4 regions of the Agathobaculum sp. LCP25S3_E8 genome follow, and region 1 is predicted to be linked to each of the others. Evidence: riboswitches for the same ligand, from Rfam matches in the RefSeq annotation. Region 1 holds a riboswitch; each other region holds the start of a gene.
The links. Region 1 has a riboswitch for FMN ahead of ACTQ34_RS05450 (ECF transporter S component). Riboswitches for the same ligand answer to the same signal wherever they lie in the genome.
Positions count from the first base shown of each region.

Region 2: it holds a riboswitch for FMN, as region 1 does, so the genes downstream of both, ribD (bifunctional diaminohydroxyphosphoribosylaminopyrimidine deaminase/5-amino-6-(5-phosphoribosylamino)uracil reductase RibD) here and ACTQ34_RS05450 (ECF transporter S component) in region 1, are expected to answer to the same signal.
Region 3: it holds a riboswitch for FMN, as region 1 does, so the genes downstream of both, ACTQ34_RS04145 (MATE family efflux transporter) here and ACTQ34_RS05450 (ECF transporter S component) in region 1, are expected to answer to the same signal.
Region 4: it holds a riboswitch for FMN, as region 1 does, so the genes downstream of both, ACTQ34_RS00450 (ECF transporter S component) here and ACTQ34_RS05450 (ECF transporter S component) in region 1, are expected to answer to the same signal.

Region 1 is NZ_JBQKJR010000009.1:74,452-78,655, reverse strand. It holds gene ACTQ34_RS05460 (hypothetical protein) at 1-723, shown strand, start outside; gene ACTQ34_RS05455 (metallophosphoesterase) at 853-1,752, opposite strand; gene ACTQ34_RS05450 (ECF transporter S component) at 1,773-2,387, opposite strand; FMN riboswitch at 2,477-2,608, opposite strand; gene ACTQ34_RS05445 (toprim domain-containing protein) at 2,651-3,256, opposite strand; gene holA (DNA polymerase III subunit delta) at 3,258-4,204, opposite strand, start outside.
Region 2 is NZ_JBQKJR010000062.1:8,014-12,217, forward strand. It holds gene hemW (radical SAM family heme chaperone HemW) at 1-36, opposite strand, end outside; gene lepA (translation elongation factor 4) at 33-1,844, opposite strand; FMN riboswitch at 2,183-2,312, shown strand; gene ribD (bifunctional diaminohydroxyphosphoribosylaminopyrimidine deaminase/5-amino-6-(5-phosphoribosylamino)uracil reductase RibD) at 2,497-3,558, shown strand; gene ACTQ34_RS15220 (riboflavin synthase) at 3,560-4,204, shown strand, end outside.
Region 3 is NZ_JBQKJR010000006.1:89,089-93,292, reverse strand. It holds gene groL (chaperonin GroEL) at 1-460, shown strand, start outside; gene ACTQ34_RS04145 (MATE family efflux transporter) at 582-1,958, opposite strand; FMN riboswitch at 2,100-2,211, opposite strand; gene ACTQ34_RS04140 (sugar ABC transporter substrate-binding protein) at 2,363-3,310, opposite strand; gene ACTQ34_RS04135 (sensor histidine kinase) at 3,600-4,204, shown strand, end outside.
Region 4 is NZ_JBQKJR010000001.1:74,996-79,199, reverse strand. It holds gene ACTQ34_RS00460 (hypothetical protein) at 75-599, opposite strand; gene ACTQ34_RS00455 (helix-turn-helix domain-containing protein) at 986-1,180, opposite strand; FMN riboswitch at 1,504-1,619, shown strand; gene ACTQ34_RS00450 (ECF transporter S component) at 1,720-2,361, shown strand; gene ACTQ34_RS00445 (riboflavin kinase) at 2,371-3,063, shown strand; gene ACTQ34_RS00440 (cysteine-rich VLP domain-containing protein) at 3,100-3,471, opposite strand; gene ACTQ34_RS00435 (relaxase/mobilization nuclease domain-containing protein) at 3,468-4,204, opposite strand, start outside.

The DNA of each region.
Region 1 (4,204 bases):
TCTTTCAATAATCGTACAAACCAAAACCATATCGTGGATACCAGCCTGATTCCGGGGGGATATGGAATTTATGCGATGAATTACACAGCAGGAAAAGTGCAGCATCAAGGAAATGCAATACAAACACTAGAAAATGGCCGTTTGCATCTTGACAGTCTGCAGCTTGTGTATCCGATTGACCCAAAAGAGGAGTTTCTTGACCTGTGTCAGTGGTCGGATGGGAAAACATTACTTTTGTACACGCGAGAAAATAATGTATACTACTTAACTGTGATTTCGATGGATACCATGCAGCAGATACAACGGCTAGTACTTCAAGCAACACAAAACGGAAGCGGATTGCTGTACTTGTTGCCAGAAAGCAAAAATTTTATCGTTACCATTATTGACAAAACCGCAACGGTATTGCTGCCAGACAAAGATGGAAAATTCCATATTGATATGCAAACAACCAATACATTGGATTATCAATATCTGCCGAGGAACATAGACAGCAGTGCGATAGATTACCAGGATGGTAAGCTGGCATTGGCGGGTGAAAGTTATGATCGCTATAGTGGAATGATGCAGACAGGTTTTGATGTAGTTGTCTGTGATCGAAACGGATTGCAACTTTGGGCACAATATCAAAGCAGCCTACAAAACGATTTGACAGGCGCTTACAATACCAGTGAAATCGTGCGGCTATTGTACAATCATCCAATTAGAGTGACATGGCAATGAAGAAACTCCGGATACGCCAGCGTTGGAATGTATCCGGAGTTTCTAATTCGTTTTTTGGGATTTACCATCCCCTTAATTATACAAAACTTTTCTTTTGTATAATTATATATATTGAATTTAGAAGGCTATTTACTCTCCTGTACCACTCAAATCAACCACTACAATTTCCGGTGGATTGAACAATCGCGGCTTCCAATCACGTGCCAAACCGCGACCTACGATTTCAGTCATACTGCCACAGGTGTATTGGCCACCAGCATATTTCGGGAAAAATCCCTGATTGGGTGCAATCAAACCGTTGAGCAGATATGGGATGCGCCATTGACCGCCATGCGCATGTCCGCACAATACCAAGTCAAACGGATACTTTGCATACTCTGTGATATATTCAGGTCGATGCGCCAGCAACACACACAACTGCTTTTCGTCCAGATTTTGGAACTGTGATAAAGTACGTCGATATTCTTCCGATTCTCCGTATGAACGAGCCTGTTGAGTCCCTGTTGAGGCAGGATCATCCACACCGCACAGTATGAAACTGACTTCATTTATAGTTACGGTTTCTTGGTCGTTACGCAGAACGTGAACACCATATTGCTCAATCATATCAAAGATATCTTCCGCTTGACCGCTCCAGAATTCATGATTGCCCGACACATAATAGCAAGGTGCAATTTGAGTGATTTGCTGCAATAATTGTTCTGCTCCGTCGCGAGGAATCTTATCATCTACGATATCTCCACACAGCAAGATGCAGTCCGGTTGTTCGCGGATAATTCGCTCCATCAACTGACATTGGTTCTCTCCATAAATGCAGCTGTGCAAATCGGAAAGCATCAAAAGACGCATTCCCTGCCCTTCCTTCAATTTTTCAGTTTCCAGTGTATAATTTCGTGTCACCAAACCACACTGCAAACCCGCAATTCCAATACCAATCGCGCACAGCACAAATGCATGTATCCATCTTTTTCTTCTATCCATTACAACCTCCAGCATAAAAACAAAGGGACATAAACGTTTTCCGTCCATGTCCCCCATTTGTTTAGTTTTTAGTTGGCTTTTTGCCGCATATGAATTGCTATTTGCTTTGATTTGATGAAAACACTCAGTTTCTTATAGGCAACCATAGTTATAATCGTTAAAATAACACCTTTAATCAGATTAAACGGCAAAATTCCCAACAAAAGGTAGGCACCCATTCCATTGATTGCGGGGTTGACCGCTCGGCACATATCAAAAATAGCATCTAGATTCCACCCCATTCCATTGACATAAAACGGAATAATCAAGCAGTAATTTGTCAGCATGCCCATGCCGGCCATGGCGACAGAACCGCACAGACACCCTACAGCCGCCATTTTTCTGGACTTATGCGCACGATAAATAAGTACCGCAATGACAACCAACGTTGACAACATCAAAAAATCTGCCAATTCACCCGATCCTGCAGTTTGGCTCTGTGTCAAATGGATCAGATCTTTGATACCTATCATCGTAATAGCCGGACCAATGCCAAAGATGAATGCTCCAATCAAAACAACGGCCCCCGACAGATCCACCTTCAGAAACGGCGGCATGAACGGAATCGGAAATTCAAAATACATCAAAACGGTAGCGATGGCCGCAAATACTGCGGTATACGTAATTTTACTGGTTTTCGTCATGACTATCTTCTCCTTTGCAAGGAGTTCTGTTTGTTTGGGTAACAAAAAGCCCTTGGAACAATCCAAGGGCATGCAGACGTACCGAAATACACCTGTTTCTTTCATCCGGACTATAACCGTCGGTTGGGATTTACACCCATCATGCCTTTCGGCTCGCAGACTATCGGACAAACCGTCCGTATACTGCCGGTGGAGACTTTCACTCCGCCCTGAAACAGAACTATTTATTTATGATATTATTATAGGCTTATCTGCCATACTTGTCAATCCCCTACTGATATTCTATCAATGATCTCTTCCATTTCAGCCCGGCAAGAAACTGCATTGATAAATTCCAATAGCGCATTGGCCGTCATATGGGATGGTAAATCCAACGCTTTGAGCACTTCTGTACGACGTTTTACGCTGTTCGGTTGACCGGATAATCCCCATGCAAAAAAATCTGCCTTGCTGATTGGCTTTTTATCCTGTGCGGAAGAGTATGCTTCGTCCTCAAAAGTAGCGCCGGCACGACGCAACGCCTCCAAAATGACCTCTGGGCGCATCCCTTCTACCCCAAGCTTTCCTTCCTTTGAACCATGACGTTTGCGTCGCTCCTTGCCGACAACGTCCGGAATATATGCTTGCTTCACGCTTCCAGGCGGTAATGCTCCTTTTATATAATTGCGAATGACAAAACCAGCCCCATCGCTATCCGTCAACACAATTAAGCCACGTGATAACGCAATTTTTCGCAGTAAGCGGAGCTGGTCCTTATCATGAAAAATCCGAAAGCCCCCGCTTTCCAGCACAACTGCATCCACAACCTGACGGACCGTATTCACGTCGTAGCGTCCTTCTACTACAATTGCTTCACGAACTCGTATCACATTAGCCCTCCCTCAATGCGGATGCCATAGACAACAGCGTTAATTCAATCTGCTTTTGGCGATCCACCGCGCTGCCCTTTAGCGCAGCATCGGTTTGTGCGCACAGAGAAGCAACCTGACGCAGCCATTTTAGGGATACACGTCGTGCTGCGTTTTGTAACTGCTTGGCGTAATATGGAGATTTAGAGCCAATCATGTCCATCAGCTGTTTTTCTCCTCCACGCGCTTCCGCGCACAGCTTCGCCGCATATAAACGCTGAATATGGCGTGTGATTGTCGTAAAAATCATCACTTCATTGTTCTTCTGTGCAATCAAATCACCTACTAAAGACACTGCGCGTTCAAATTTTCCTGCTGTTATAGCATCGGTCAAATCAAAAACCACAGCATCTAAAATCGGTGAGCAGACTGCATCAATGTTGTATTTTTTGATTTCCCCCGTAGTGGTGTGAGCTGCAGCCTTTTCTATCTCTCCCGCCAAATTGGTCATAGAATTCCCACAAAGGAAAATCATGTACGACGCATCCTCCGGTGAGATGGCACAACCAAGCGCACGGGCGCGTCGCTCCAACCACGCAACCAGTTCACGCTCTTCCATGTGAGTAAACTCCACAAAACAAGCGACCTTTTGCAGCGTCTTATATAACTTTGTTCGTTTGTCTGGTTTACCATCCAAAATATCATAGTAGAACACCAGACAAACATAGTCTGGTAAATCTTCCAGTAATGCGGGCAGCACATCAGAGAAACCCGCTGGCGGTTTGAACAAATCAAAATCTGTCACGATGATGAGTTTCTTTTCCGACATTGCAGGATAACTGTCTACCGCCTCGGTAAGCTGCTCTGGAGTCAGCCCCTTTCCCTCTAATTCAATCCGATTAAAATCCGCAAATGTCGGATCAATGACTTTCTCTTTGAGCTGCTGCAAATAATATTCTTTTAGATAGC
Region 2 (4,204 bases), on a different contig from region 1:
CCCCAAAGGCCGATTATTATAACTGAATTTGCTCATGATTCCTCATCCAGCTTCAAGACCGCCATGAACGCTTCGGTCGGAATCTGCACCGTGCCGAGCGAACGCATCTTTTTCTTACCTTCCTTTTGTTTTTCCAACAGCTTTTTCTTTCGCGTGATGTCGCCGCCGTAGCACTTAGCCAGCACATCCTTGCGCATCGCCTTGACTGTCTCGCGTGCGATGACCTTGCCGCCGATTGCCGCCTGAATCGGCACCTCGAACAGCTGACGCGGGATATTCTCCTTGAGCTTTTCGCAGATACGGCGCGCACGGCCGTATGCCTTTTCACGGTGCACAATAAACGAAAGTGCATCTACCTGGTCACCGTTGAGCAGCATATCCACCTTAACCAAATCGCTCGGTCGGTAATCGAGGAACTCGTAGTCCAGCGAAGCGTAGCCGCGAGTACGTGCCTTAAGTGCGTCGAAAAAGTCGTAAATAATTTCGTTTATCGGCATTTCGTAATGCAGCTCTACCAGATTGGCATCCAGATACTGCATATCCTTAAATACGCCGCGTCGCTCCTGACACATCGGCATGATGTTGCCGACATATTCCTGCGGCGTCATGATGGTCGCCTTGACAAATGGCTCACGCGCCTCTTCGATGAGACCCGGATCGGGATAATCATGCGGATTGTCGCACTGGACGACCGTGCCGTCGGTCTTGACAATTTCATAAACCACGCTCGGCAGTGTCGTGACCAAATCGAGGTCAAACTCACGCTCCAGTCGCTCCTGAATAACCTCCATGTGCAGCATGCCTAGGAAACCGCAGCGGAAACCAAATCCCAGCGCCACCGAGCTTTCCGGCTCGAAGGACAACGCCGCGTCGTTGAGCTGCAATTTCTCCAGCGCATCCCGCAGGTCGGGATATTTGGAGCCGTCCTCGGTATAAATACCGCAGAACACCATGGGCCGCGCAGGACGATAACCCGGCAGAGCCTCCGCCGTCGGGCGTTCAGCCTCGGTGACCGTGTCGCCGACGCGAGTGTCGGATACAGTCTTGATGGATGCGGTAAAGTAACCGACCTCACCCGCGCACAGCTCCTGCTGCGGGGACAGTCCGAGCGGCAGCATATAGCCGCATTCGAGTACCTGAAACGTCGCTCCGGTTGCCATCATCTTGACTTTCATGCCCGGACGGATACACCCCTCCATCAGACGCATGTAGACGATAACCCCTTTATAGGGGTCGTACTGGCTGTCGAATATCAGTGCGCGCAGCAGCGCGTCCGGATCGCCCGTCGGCGCAGGGATGTCCGACACGATGCGCTCCAGCACGGAATGGATGTTGATATTCATTTTTGCAGAAATCTCCGGGCTGTCCTCAGCCGGGATGCCGATGATATCCTCAATTTCCTGCTTGACGCGCGGCGCATCCGCAGCCGGCAGGTCAATCTTATTGATAACCGGCACAACCTCCAACCCCGCGTCAATCGCAAGATAGGTGTTGCCCAGCGTCTGCGCCTCGATACCCTGCGCCGCGTCCACAACCAGCAGCGCGCCTTCGCACGCAGCCAGTGAGCGGGAGACCTCATAATTGAAGTCAACATGCCCCGGCGTGTCGATGAGGTTCATCTCATAGGTTTTGCCGTCATCCGCCTCATATTCCATGCGCACAGCGCGCGCCTTAATCGTGATGCCGCGTTCGCGCTCCAGATCCATATTGTCGAGTAACTGCTCCTCCATCTCGCGCTGGGATACCGCTTTGCACTGCTCAAGCAGGCGATCGGCAAGTGTAGACTTACCGTGGTCAATGTGCGCGATAATGGAGAAATTACGAATTTGCTCGCGATTTTTCACCCCGAAAGCTCCTTATCTGTTCCATAATAGCAATATGGAAATATTATAACACGTTCCCGCCTGTCTCACAAGCGTTCTTTTCCGGTTTACCGGCTCCCCATCATTGTTCTGTTTTTTTGCACAAATTTGATTTTCTTTTGCTTCAGATTTGATACGACTACGCTATGATAAGAATGTAGACAGCCACATTCTTTTCTCTTTTCCTTATACTCTTCCCAACTGCAGAGGCGGCTTTGGCCGCCTCTGCATATTTTTTCATAAAATGCTTGCATTCTTGCTTTTGCGGGTATATACTGTGTTCAGCAAAGCATTTGACTGCTGTGCTAAAACCGAATATCAGGATTCTTCAGGGCAGGGTGCAATTCCCTACCGGCGGTACAGCCCGCGAGCGGACGCTTTTTCAAAGCGAATGCATGATTCGGTGAAACTCCGAAGCCGACAGTATAGTCTGGATGAAAGAAGAATGTGCGAAAAACGGCTTTTGCTCCGTTTTCGCTTATTTGCTGTTCTGAAACGCATTTTGTGTTTCAGATTTTTTGTTTTTATGGCGTTTCGCCCCGAAGCCTCTGCTTTCGGGGCGTTTTTTCATTTTACAGCCCGTACAGGCTGTTCTGACGAGGTGATCCGATTGCAAAACCAAACGGAAACTTACATGCGCCGCGCACTCGATCTGGCCAAACGCGGCGCAGGACATGTCAGCCCCAACCCGATGGTTGGCTGCGTCATCGTTAAAAACGGACGCATCATCGGCGAAGGCTGGCATGAATACTGCGGTGGCCTGCACGCCGAGCGCAACGCGCTGAAAAACTGCACCGAGGACCCGGCAGGCGCAGACCTATACGTCACGCTTGAGCCATGCTGCCACTGGGGCCGCACCCCTCCCTGCACAGAGGCCATTCTCGAAAAGCACATTGGACGTGTATTCGTCGGCTGTCTGGACGCAAATCCGCTTGTTGCCGGCAAGGGCGCACAGATTCTGCGGGACGCAGGCATTCCTGTCGAAACCGGCATCTGCGAAAACGAGTGCCGCCAGCTCAACGAGGTATTCTTCCACTTTATCACAAGCAAAACCCCGTATGTTGTACTCAAATACGCCATGACGCTGGACGGCAAAATTGCCGCGTACACCGGTGACAGCCGCTGGGTAACGGACGAAGCCGCCCGCCATCACGTACACGAGACACGCGCACGCCTGTCCGGCATCATGGTTGGCGTCGGCACCGTGCTGGCAGACGACCCATTGCTCACTTGCCGCATCGAGGGCGGACACAACCCATGCCGCATTGTCTGTGACAGTCACGCGCGCACGCCGCTGGACTCCCAACTTGTCCGCACCGCGCACGAAATCGACACAGTCATCGCCGTGACCGAATGGAACGAGCGCGCCACGGCACTCAAAAAAGCGGGCGCACACCTATTGCTATGTAACGCCCAAAACGGCAAAGTGGACCTAAACGACCTGATGCGGCAGCTTGGCGCACGCGGGTTGGACAGCATCCTGCTGGAAGGCGGCGCAGAACTTGCGTTTGCAGCGCTCGAGACAGGCATTGTTCATAAGGTGCAGGCGTACATCGCACCCAAACTGATTGGCGGCAGTACCGCCAAAACGCCGCTTGGTGGCGCAGGTTTCGCCCGTATGGCGGACGCTTTGACACTCAAAAACGTAACCGTCACGCCGCTGGGTACGGACATCCTGCTTGAGGGGGTGCTGTAATATGTTTACCGGCATCATCGAAGAAATCGGCACCGTACGCCGTATTGAACGCGGCGCCGCAGGCGCAAGACTTACTATCGCGGCAAAAACCGTGCTGGAAGGCACCAAGCTCGGCGACAGCATCGCCACCAACGGCGTGTGTCTGACCGTTGTTGCGATGACAGCGGACAGCTTCAGCGCGGACGTCATGGCTGAGTCGCTGCGGCGCTCCAGCCTCGGCGCACTGCAAAGCGGCTCACCGGTCAATCTGGAACGCGCAATGCCCATGAATGGGCGTTTCGGCGGACATATCGTATCCGGTCACATTGACGGCACCGGCACAATTGCATCCCAAAAGCGCGAGGATAACGCAGTCTGGGTGACCGTGAACACCTCTGCTTCCCTGCTGCGATATATCGTGGAAAAAGGCTCGATTGCAATTGACGGCGTAAGTCTGACGGTCGCAGCGGTGGACCAAACCGGTTTCTCCGTATCCATCATCTCGCACACAGGCGCACAGACCATCCTGCTGGACAAAAAGCCGGGCGAGACGGTCAATTTAGAGTGCGACGTTATCGGGAAATATGTTGAAAAGCTGCTTGCACCGTATGCACCGGCTGAAAAATCCACTTCAAGCAGCATCACTATGGAATTTCTGGCCCAACAC
Region 3 (4,204 bases), on a different contig from region 1:
GAAAAAGCATCGCGTGGAAGACGCGCTGAATGTCACCCGCGCTGCGCTGGAGGAAGGCGTTGTGGTCGGCGGCGGCGTGGCCTACTGCGATGCCTGCACACAGGTTGAGGCATATGCGGCGCAGCTCACGGGGGACGAAAAGGTCGGCGCGCAGATCATCTGCACTGCGTTGACCAAGCCGGCTGCTCAGATTGTGGAAAATGCCGGCGGAGACGGCGATTCCGTTGTGACAGAGATTCGACGGCTGGAGCCCGGAATGGGAATGGATGTCTGCACGCATACTTATGTCAACATGATTGAAGCCGGTATTATGGATTCGACCAAAGTGGTGCGTCTGGCGCTGCAAAACGCGGTTTCCATGGCGAGCACTTTCCTGACCACCGAAGTGAATGTGATCGATCCGGTTGATGAGGAATGGCTGCGCACCGGTGGCGCGAGCCGACGCAAGAGCACGCATTGATAGAGGATAAAAGCACGTTATTCACCTTGAGTATGCAGATAAGCGCAAGTCTTTCTGACGAGTAAAAAGAAACCTCCTGTTGCAGCAATGCTGCGACAGGAGGTTTTTTTCATACTGTGGCTTACAGCCATCCGCTTTTACGCCAGGAACGAAACTCCGTAAGCGCCAATGCAATGCTGAGCAAAAAAACCAGCGTATCTGTAATGGGAACGGCATATAAAGCACCATCCAGACCAAAACTGCGGGAGAGCAGCAGCGCCAGCGGAATGAGAAACACCCCTTGCCGTACCAGAGGAATCATCAGCGAGTGTACAGGTTTGTCGATGCTCTGAAAAAAGGATGCTGTGGTCATATGCAGACCGTAGAGGAAAAAGGTCATCATATAAATCCGGAAAATGTGGGCGGCGCAATCCAGATACAGGGGATTATCCGAGACAAAGAGCATACCGATTTGCCGGGGGAGTACCATGAAGACCAGAAAGCATACAGCGGAAATGATGAGCGCAATCCGACTGGCCAGCAGATATGTCTGATGTACCCGCGTGTAGTGTTTGGCGCCGAAGTTAAAGCCGTTGATGGGCTGTACGGCGGAGGAGACACCCACAAACATCGAGTGGGCGATTTGGTATACTTTCATCATCATGCCGTAAACCGAAAGGGCAATGTCGCTGCCAAAGGCGCTCCATGCACCGTACTGACGCATCAGGTTGTTCATGGTGATTTGTACCAGTGCCATCATCGTCTGCGTCAGCAGGCTTGGAAAGCCTAACGCCACGATACGTCCGGTCAATGCAGGCGTGGGGCGCAGAGCGGATTTGCGAATGCGGACGGTACGCATATGGCGCAGATAAAAGAGGCACATACAGCCGGCGGCTGTCTGTCCCACCGCTGTGGCAATACCGGCTCCTACGACACCCATTTGTAGTGGGAAAATGAAAATAGGATCCAGAATCAAGTTGATAACGGCGCCCACAATCATACACTTCATGGTGTACTGAGGGGCACCGTCCGCGCGGATGATGGCGGTGAACGCAGGGCACATCAGCTGGAACGGCACGCCCCATGCGATCGCCCGCAGATAGGAGACTGCCTGCGTATAAGCGGTTTCCGTGACGCCGCACAGAACCACCAGCTGCGGGGCGAAGATGCCAAACACCAGCGCGCAAAGAATGCCGCTGCCGATAATTAAAGTCAGTGCGTGCGACATGGTTGCATCTGCCGTTTGCTGCTGCTTGCGGCCCAGGCACAGACTGATATTGGCCGCGGCCCCATCCCCCAGCAGCAGCGAAATTGCGTTTACCAGAATCATAAGCGGAAACGCGACGTTGGTAGCTGTCATGCCGGTGATGCCAACGCCTTGCCCGACAAAAATCTGATCAACGATGTTGTAAAGATAGTTGACCATGAGTGTCAGTGCTGTGGGAATAGAATATCGCACTAACAGCGCGGAGATCGGCTCTGTTTCCAGCGGGTTTGCGTTTTGTACCGGTTTATCCATGATGACGGCCTCCTTTTTGGTTCCTTGCCACCGAATAAGCCGGATAAATCGTAAAGCAGCCGTTGATTGCTATCCAACGGATGCAATACCGGCTGCTTCGTGTTCTTTCATCGTGCACGAGAAGCTGCCGGTGATGCCGGCGGCTTTCTTCTCCCATCCAGACCTGACTGTTGGCCCCGGGATTGCACCGGGTTAGCTTGCGCTCGCGGGCTTTGACCGCCAGTAGAGAATACTCTCGTTTCCGAAGAAAGGAATATACCATTTTATAAAGCCATTATAGCAGAAAATCCTGCCCTGTCAACCGGCCAAAAACCAATCTTTGTGCAGAAATATTGTGCATCATGAACGAACGTTCGGCCGGTCGGCGAAGATACCGGTTGGGGCTGTACTGCCTGTACCCCTTCTCATTGCCAACCGTCTGAGCCGAACTGTTCCACGTTTTCCGCTGTAATCAACTCGACCGGCACAATGATTTCGCTTTCGTAGGCTTGGTCGGACAGAATCTGGTATATGACCTGCGCTGTCGTCTGCCCGATTTGAATGGGAGACTGGGCGACTGTTGCTGTCATCACACCTTCGAAAATCATATTTTTAGCTTCGGGAGCGCCGTCTACGCCGTAAACCAGCGTGCGATCCAGTAAATGCCGCTCCTCCAGCGCAGCCATCGCCCCTAACGCTGTCGGATCGTTGAGCGCCATCACCACATCAATCGTCGGGTCGGCATCCAGCAGGCCGTCCAGCGCCGGCATGGCAAGCTCCAGCTGACCGTCACTGCTCGCGCGGCCAGCGATCTGATACTGTGGATGCGCGGCGATGGTGTCGCAAAATCCTTGAATGCGGTCGACCGCCGACTGAGCGGTCGGGTGCTCCAGTAGGGCGATGCGTGCGGAATCACGGGTGCGCATCAGATGTTCGGCGCATAATACACCCGCGCCGTAATTGTCCGAAGCGATCGTGCAGGCAACCAGCGAAGGGTCACTCACCTGTGAATCCACAATCACAACCGGAACGTCTGCATCCCGCGCTTCCTCCAGTGCAGGACGAATCTGCTGAAAATCCACCGGGTTAATCACAAGAAGATCAATTCCACCTGCAAGCAGTTCGTGAATCTGGTCATTTTGTTTATCCTGATCGAGTGCAGGGTCGCGCGTGAGCAGAATATCGCCGCGGCTTTCGATCATCAACCGCAGCTCCTCGTCAATGACGCTGTAAAACGGGTTGTTCATTGTCATATAGGTCGCGCCGATCCGCAGCGGTGTTTCCTGCTGTTCTTTCCATGCGCCCAGCGTCAGGCACAGCCATGCCGTCAGCACGATGCCGCACACAGCAAGAAACAGTCGTCTCCATTTCATCGCCAGCCCCCCTTACTTGTTTTATCATATCATATTAGGGGAATCATGAAAACGATTTTTTGCCGGTTCTGAACAGGATGACGATTCTTTCCCGGAGGGGTTCTGCACATATGATTTGCTGCCTGCTGTTTTTATGCATGCGCTGATATGTTGTTTGACCTTGTGCAGGATATATATTATAATTTATACATAGGAAACCCGTTCTGCGACGCAGTACAGCAGAAAAGAAAAAACGGCTGTCTGCTGCAGGAGAAAGACAAGGCATAACGGGGAAAAGGGGGCTGCTGGCATGTCGGATGGACCGGCCAATCGCGAGATGCAGACAGATGAGAGTCTGACCCTGCTGCGGCAGGGGATGTTGCTTATCAATCTGGCGCTCTGCGCTTTTCTCGGTACGGTTTTTGTGCTGACGCCGCTGCGTGCGGTGCAGCGGGCCGAGGGTGTGAGCTTTTTGCAGGGGCTGAGCATTTTGCCGGCTGCTCCGTGGAGTGTGTCCTTTGCGGCGCTTAGTTTACTTGCGTTTGTCGTGGTCGACTTTGCATATCGGCGCGGCAGGCTGGGAAACGGCCGAATGGTGTTTTGGTTGGAACCGGGAGTTGCCTTGCTCGTGCTTTTGGCGCTGCATCTGGACTATAACGGATTGTTGCTGCTCGCCGTGGTCAATCTGGTGGACAGTCTGCATGGGCGGGGGCGTATGCTGTTCCTCGGCGCGATGACCTCGCTCTATCTGCTGACCAGTCTGGACGTTTTGCAATCCGGCTTGGGCATGGTCTCTGTCTCTGCATATCTCGCCTATTACGAGGGACAGCCGCGGCAGCTCATGCAGACGGCCATCGGTTTGCTCAGCGCGCTCAATCTGATCTTGTTTATTGGATACATGGTGATTCTGGTTGG
Region 4 (4,204 bases), on a different contig from region 1:
CAAAAATCAAAAGTTTAATTAGTCAACAAAAAAGTTGCAGAAGAACACTGTTGAAAGTGTCCTCTGCAACTTTTTTAGATATTCTCTTGCCGTGTTAAACCAGTTATATTATAAAATTCATCTGTAAACTTTATCTCTTTATACGGAAAATCCTTTTGGAGTTTTTTGATATAATCAAATGGATTTTCTATCGGTTCAACCTCTAAATTAGAGGAAATATTTTGAAGTATGCTTTGCACTGGCTCACTACTTGTATATCTAACTTCATCAGGATCATTCATAAAGTTTTCAAAAGCATCTTTATCCATCCACACTACTTGTTGAATTGCATTTGTTGTTTTCAGAGAAAGAAGCAACCTTAAAAAATCTGTAAAATCTTTAGCAAGTGGATAAACATAATAATTACAGCACGTTTCTGGATTTACGCAAAAAACAATCTCCTTAAATCCCTTGATAAAGCAATAATGTATTCCATTATCCCACCCAATAATTTGGGCTCCAATCGGCGTACAAAAAAATGGTTCTCTCAATTCGATTGATAGACCTATGGGCGAGGTGTCTAAATTTAATTTCTTGAACTTATCAAATATATTCTCCATAATCAGCTCTCCACATCAAAAATCCTATTTTGTAATCGTACCTTTCATTTTCCTTTCTGTCCATTAAAAAACACAACCAAGGCCCCCGCTACGGCAACGGCTACAATCACACCGAGATCAGTAGATCCATTAAGGAAATCATTTCCTATTGCCATGAATACAACTCCTACAATAAGGGTAACTATCAATGTTATAATTGATTTGAGCATAGTATATTTTTCCCTTTCTTTTAACTTGTAGATACACACTTGATATTCTTTTCTTAGTATATCATCAATGTGGTTTTAGAGCAATACAATATGAAATATAAAGTGTAAGAGTGATCTAAGCATCGCAAAGCGCCGGGCGCGGGGGCTGTGTGCCTCTGCGTCCGGCGTTCTTTTTCTTTATGCCTGCCCCATCGGGAAGTGTGGCAGTTCTTCCAGCAGTTTCAGAATAAGGTGCTGCTTCATATCTTCGTCAACGGCCAGCACGTCGATCATAGGGGTGTAGTGTTGGATCACCTTTTCTTTGGCCCACTTCTCACCGGCGACGGCGGCCTTGATGGTATCAATGTCCAGCAACATTTCCTGTTCGGCCATCGTGTCAACTCCTGTCGTTTTTTGTCTTATTCCAGCATACCACAGAACCGGCAGGAAAACCAGCGGCGGAAAGATTTTCCTACGCATTTAGAACAGCGTTTCGGCGGGTATATGATAAATCCTCCCACCACCTCACCGACCATGCCGGAAAAGCCCCGGAATACCGGGCGTTTTAAGGCCCTAAATGCGTAGACTGCCAGTATCTTTTCCGCTGACGTATTCGTTTTGCGTATGCCGCAAGATTTCCGAAAAAATTCCGAAATCGTTTAAACATATTGTCAGATTAGAATGTGAGATGTAAAATCACTTTGACAACTGAATAAAGATGTCTTCGGGGCAGGGTGTAATTCCCGATTGGCGGTAAAGTCCGCAAGCGTTTGACGCATGATTTGGTGCAATTCCAAAACCAACAGTATAGTCTGGATAGGAGAAGATAAAGAAATTGTTCGATATTTTTATCGCTGGTTCTTTTACTTTATCAAAATAGGCGCTTGAAAGGCATCACCTTTCAGGTGCCAATTTTTTTCGGAGGAAACGAAATGAATAAAGTAAAAAATATCACAACGCTTGCAATGTTGAGCGCAATCGCTTATGTCGCTATGGTGGTGGGCCGTGTCCCGGTTGTCCTGTTCTTAAAGTATGACCCCAAAGATGTTATCATCACATTAGGCGGTTTGATATGGGGGCCGCTGACATCTTGTATTGTTTCCGTTATTGTGTCTGTAATTGAAATGTTGTCAGTTAGTGAGACAGGCATTTTGGGGTGTATTATGAATATTATTTCCACCTGTTCTTTTGCTTGCACAGCAGCAATCATTTATAAGAAAAAACACACTCTTTCCGGCGCAGTAATGGGTTTAGTGGTTGGTAGTCTGACAATGATTTGTGTTATGCTGTTATGGAATTATCTTATCACACCTCTTTATATGGGTTATCCGCGTGAAGCGGTTGTTCAATTATTGCTTCCAGCCTTTCTGCCTTTCAACGCATTAAAGGCGGGGCTTAATGCAGGGTTTACATTTTTGCTTTATAAGCCTGTAATAACATCATTAAGAAAAAGCGGATATATCGTTACTACATCAAATAAGACTAAAGGGAGGCCATCGGGGCTTATCCTGTTGGCAATCGCAATTATTGTTACCTGTGTTTTGTTGATTTTATCTATGAACGAAATAATTTGAGGAACTTCTATGAACAGAAAACCTATCTACACATCTTTTGGTATAGTCATTCATGGCCGAGGAATTGGTAAGCTGGTTGGAACCCCAACAGCCAATTTGAAAGTTGAAAATGAAAAGCAACTGCCAGAGAACGGTGTGTATATCACACGCATTTTTCTGGACAATCAAATTTATTATGGAATTACACATATTGGAACACGCCCCACGGTGGATAACGATACAGATATATCGGTAGAAACTCATATTTTGAATTTTAGCCGTGATTTGTATGGTAGTAAAATTGAAATACAATTATTTGAAAAACTTCGTAACCCCATGAAATTTGACAATTTATCACTGCTATTGGAGCAGATCAGATTAGACTGCCTCTCTGTGCAGGAATTTTGGGGAATAGACTATTCTTCCTCCCGGCTTACCATAGACATCAAAAAGCATCTTGTTAAGGTAGATGGGAAAGAAGTATTTTTGTCTACAAAAGAGTTTGATGTTTTGTATATGTTATACTCCAATCCAGAAGTTACATTTACAAAAGAAGAAATATATCAGGCCGTGTGGCATGAACCGTCAAATGGATACTGCCATGCGGTAGAAAACACAGTATTTCAAATCAGGAAAAAGACTGCCACCATTGTAAAGGGACTGACATTCATAAAAACCGTAGCCGGGTATGGCTACAAATACAATCCGGTAGGGACGAAGTAAAGTCGCCTTTGCCGGATTGTATTTTCAATATCGCTATTAGGCATCAATTCTTATGGATTTCCAATATCTTTTCCGCTGTCGTTCTGCCTCTTTGCGGCGGCGCATCCGTTTGGCACAGGATGGACAGTATTTGGCCCGGTTGGACTTCGGCATAAATGCAGCGCCGCACTCGGAGCAGGGTTTCACCTCGTCCCGGTCTTTGGTGATCTCGGCACACAGGGTCGCATCCAGCGGGAGAACAGCGGCACGAAACCACCGGCACAGCAGCGAATAGGAAATGCTCTGGACGCACACACATTCCTCGCCGTCGTCCAGCAAGAGGCAGTTTCCGTCACAGTAGTTGCAGCACTCATGCGTCAGCTTCCGGGCCTTGCGATATTGAGGGTAATTCATTCTCGGTATGCTCATAGCTCTTGTGTCCACTCCTTTCCCAGCGTCACCCGCAAAATGCCGTCCACATTCTGCTTGATGATGCCGTATTCCTGCATCTGCTTTTTCGCTTCGCCGTACCGTTCATACAGCCGTTCTTTTTCCTCGGCCAGCCGCTTGTAACCAGCTTTCAGGGCATAAAGATCAGGGAGTTTTTTCACGCCCTGTTCCTTTAGGGTCTTTGCCGCAGCTTCATATAAAATCAACGTGCTTTCATGCTCACGCCGGAATTTGCCCTTGTCCGCTGCCTTGCGATATTCCAGCGCCACGGGCCGGAGCTGCTTGTAGGTGGTGACGTTCTTTATCAGCACCGCCATATCTGCAAGCCGATGTTCCGCAGCTTTCAGGGCAGCGGCGGCCTCGTCGCTGGCGGCGGTGATCTCGGCCACCTTGCTTTCCAAATCCGGGTAAGTGTCTATCCCATGTTCTGTCAGGAAGTTCAGTGTCATTGCGGCCTGCTTCAAGTTGTGGAGCTTCGCCCACTTCTCATAACCCGCCGATTGCTGGGCCTTGATGCTGTTTTCCAGATCAATCCGCAGAGAAATTCCCTTACGCTCTTTGGGCACTCTGGTGATAACGCAGCCTTTGATACGCTCTTTAATAGCTTCCTCGGTGTAGGCTTCCCCCAGCGTCTTACAGCGGGTAAAGCGTTCCTGTCCGGGAGCGCGGAACGAAATAAATTTGCCCGGTTTGAGCTCATAGCCCTGCGCCT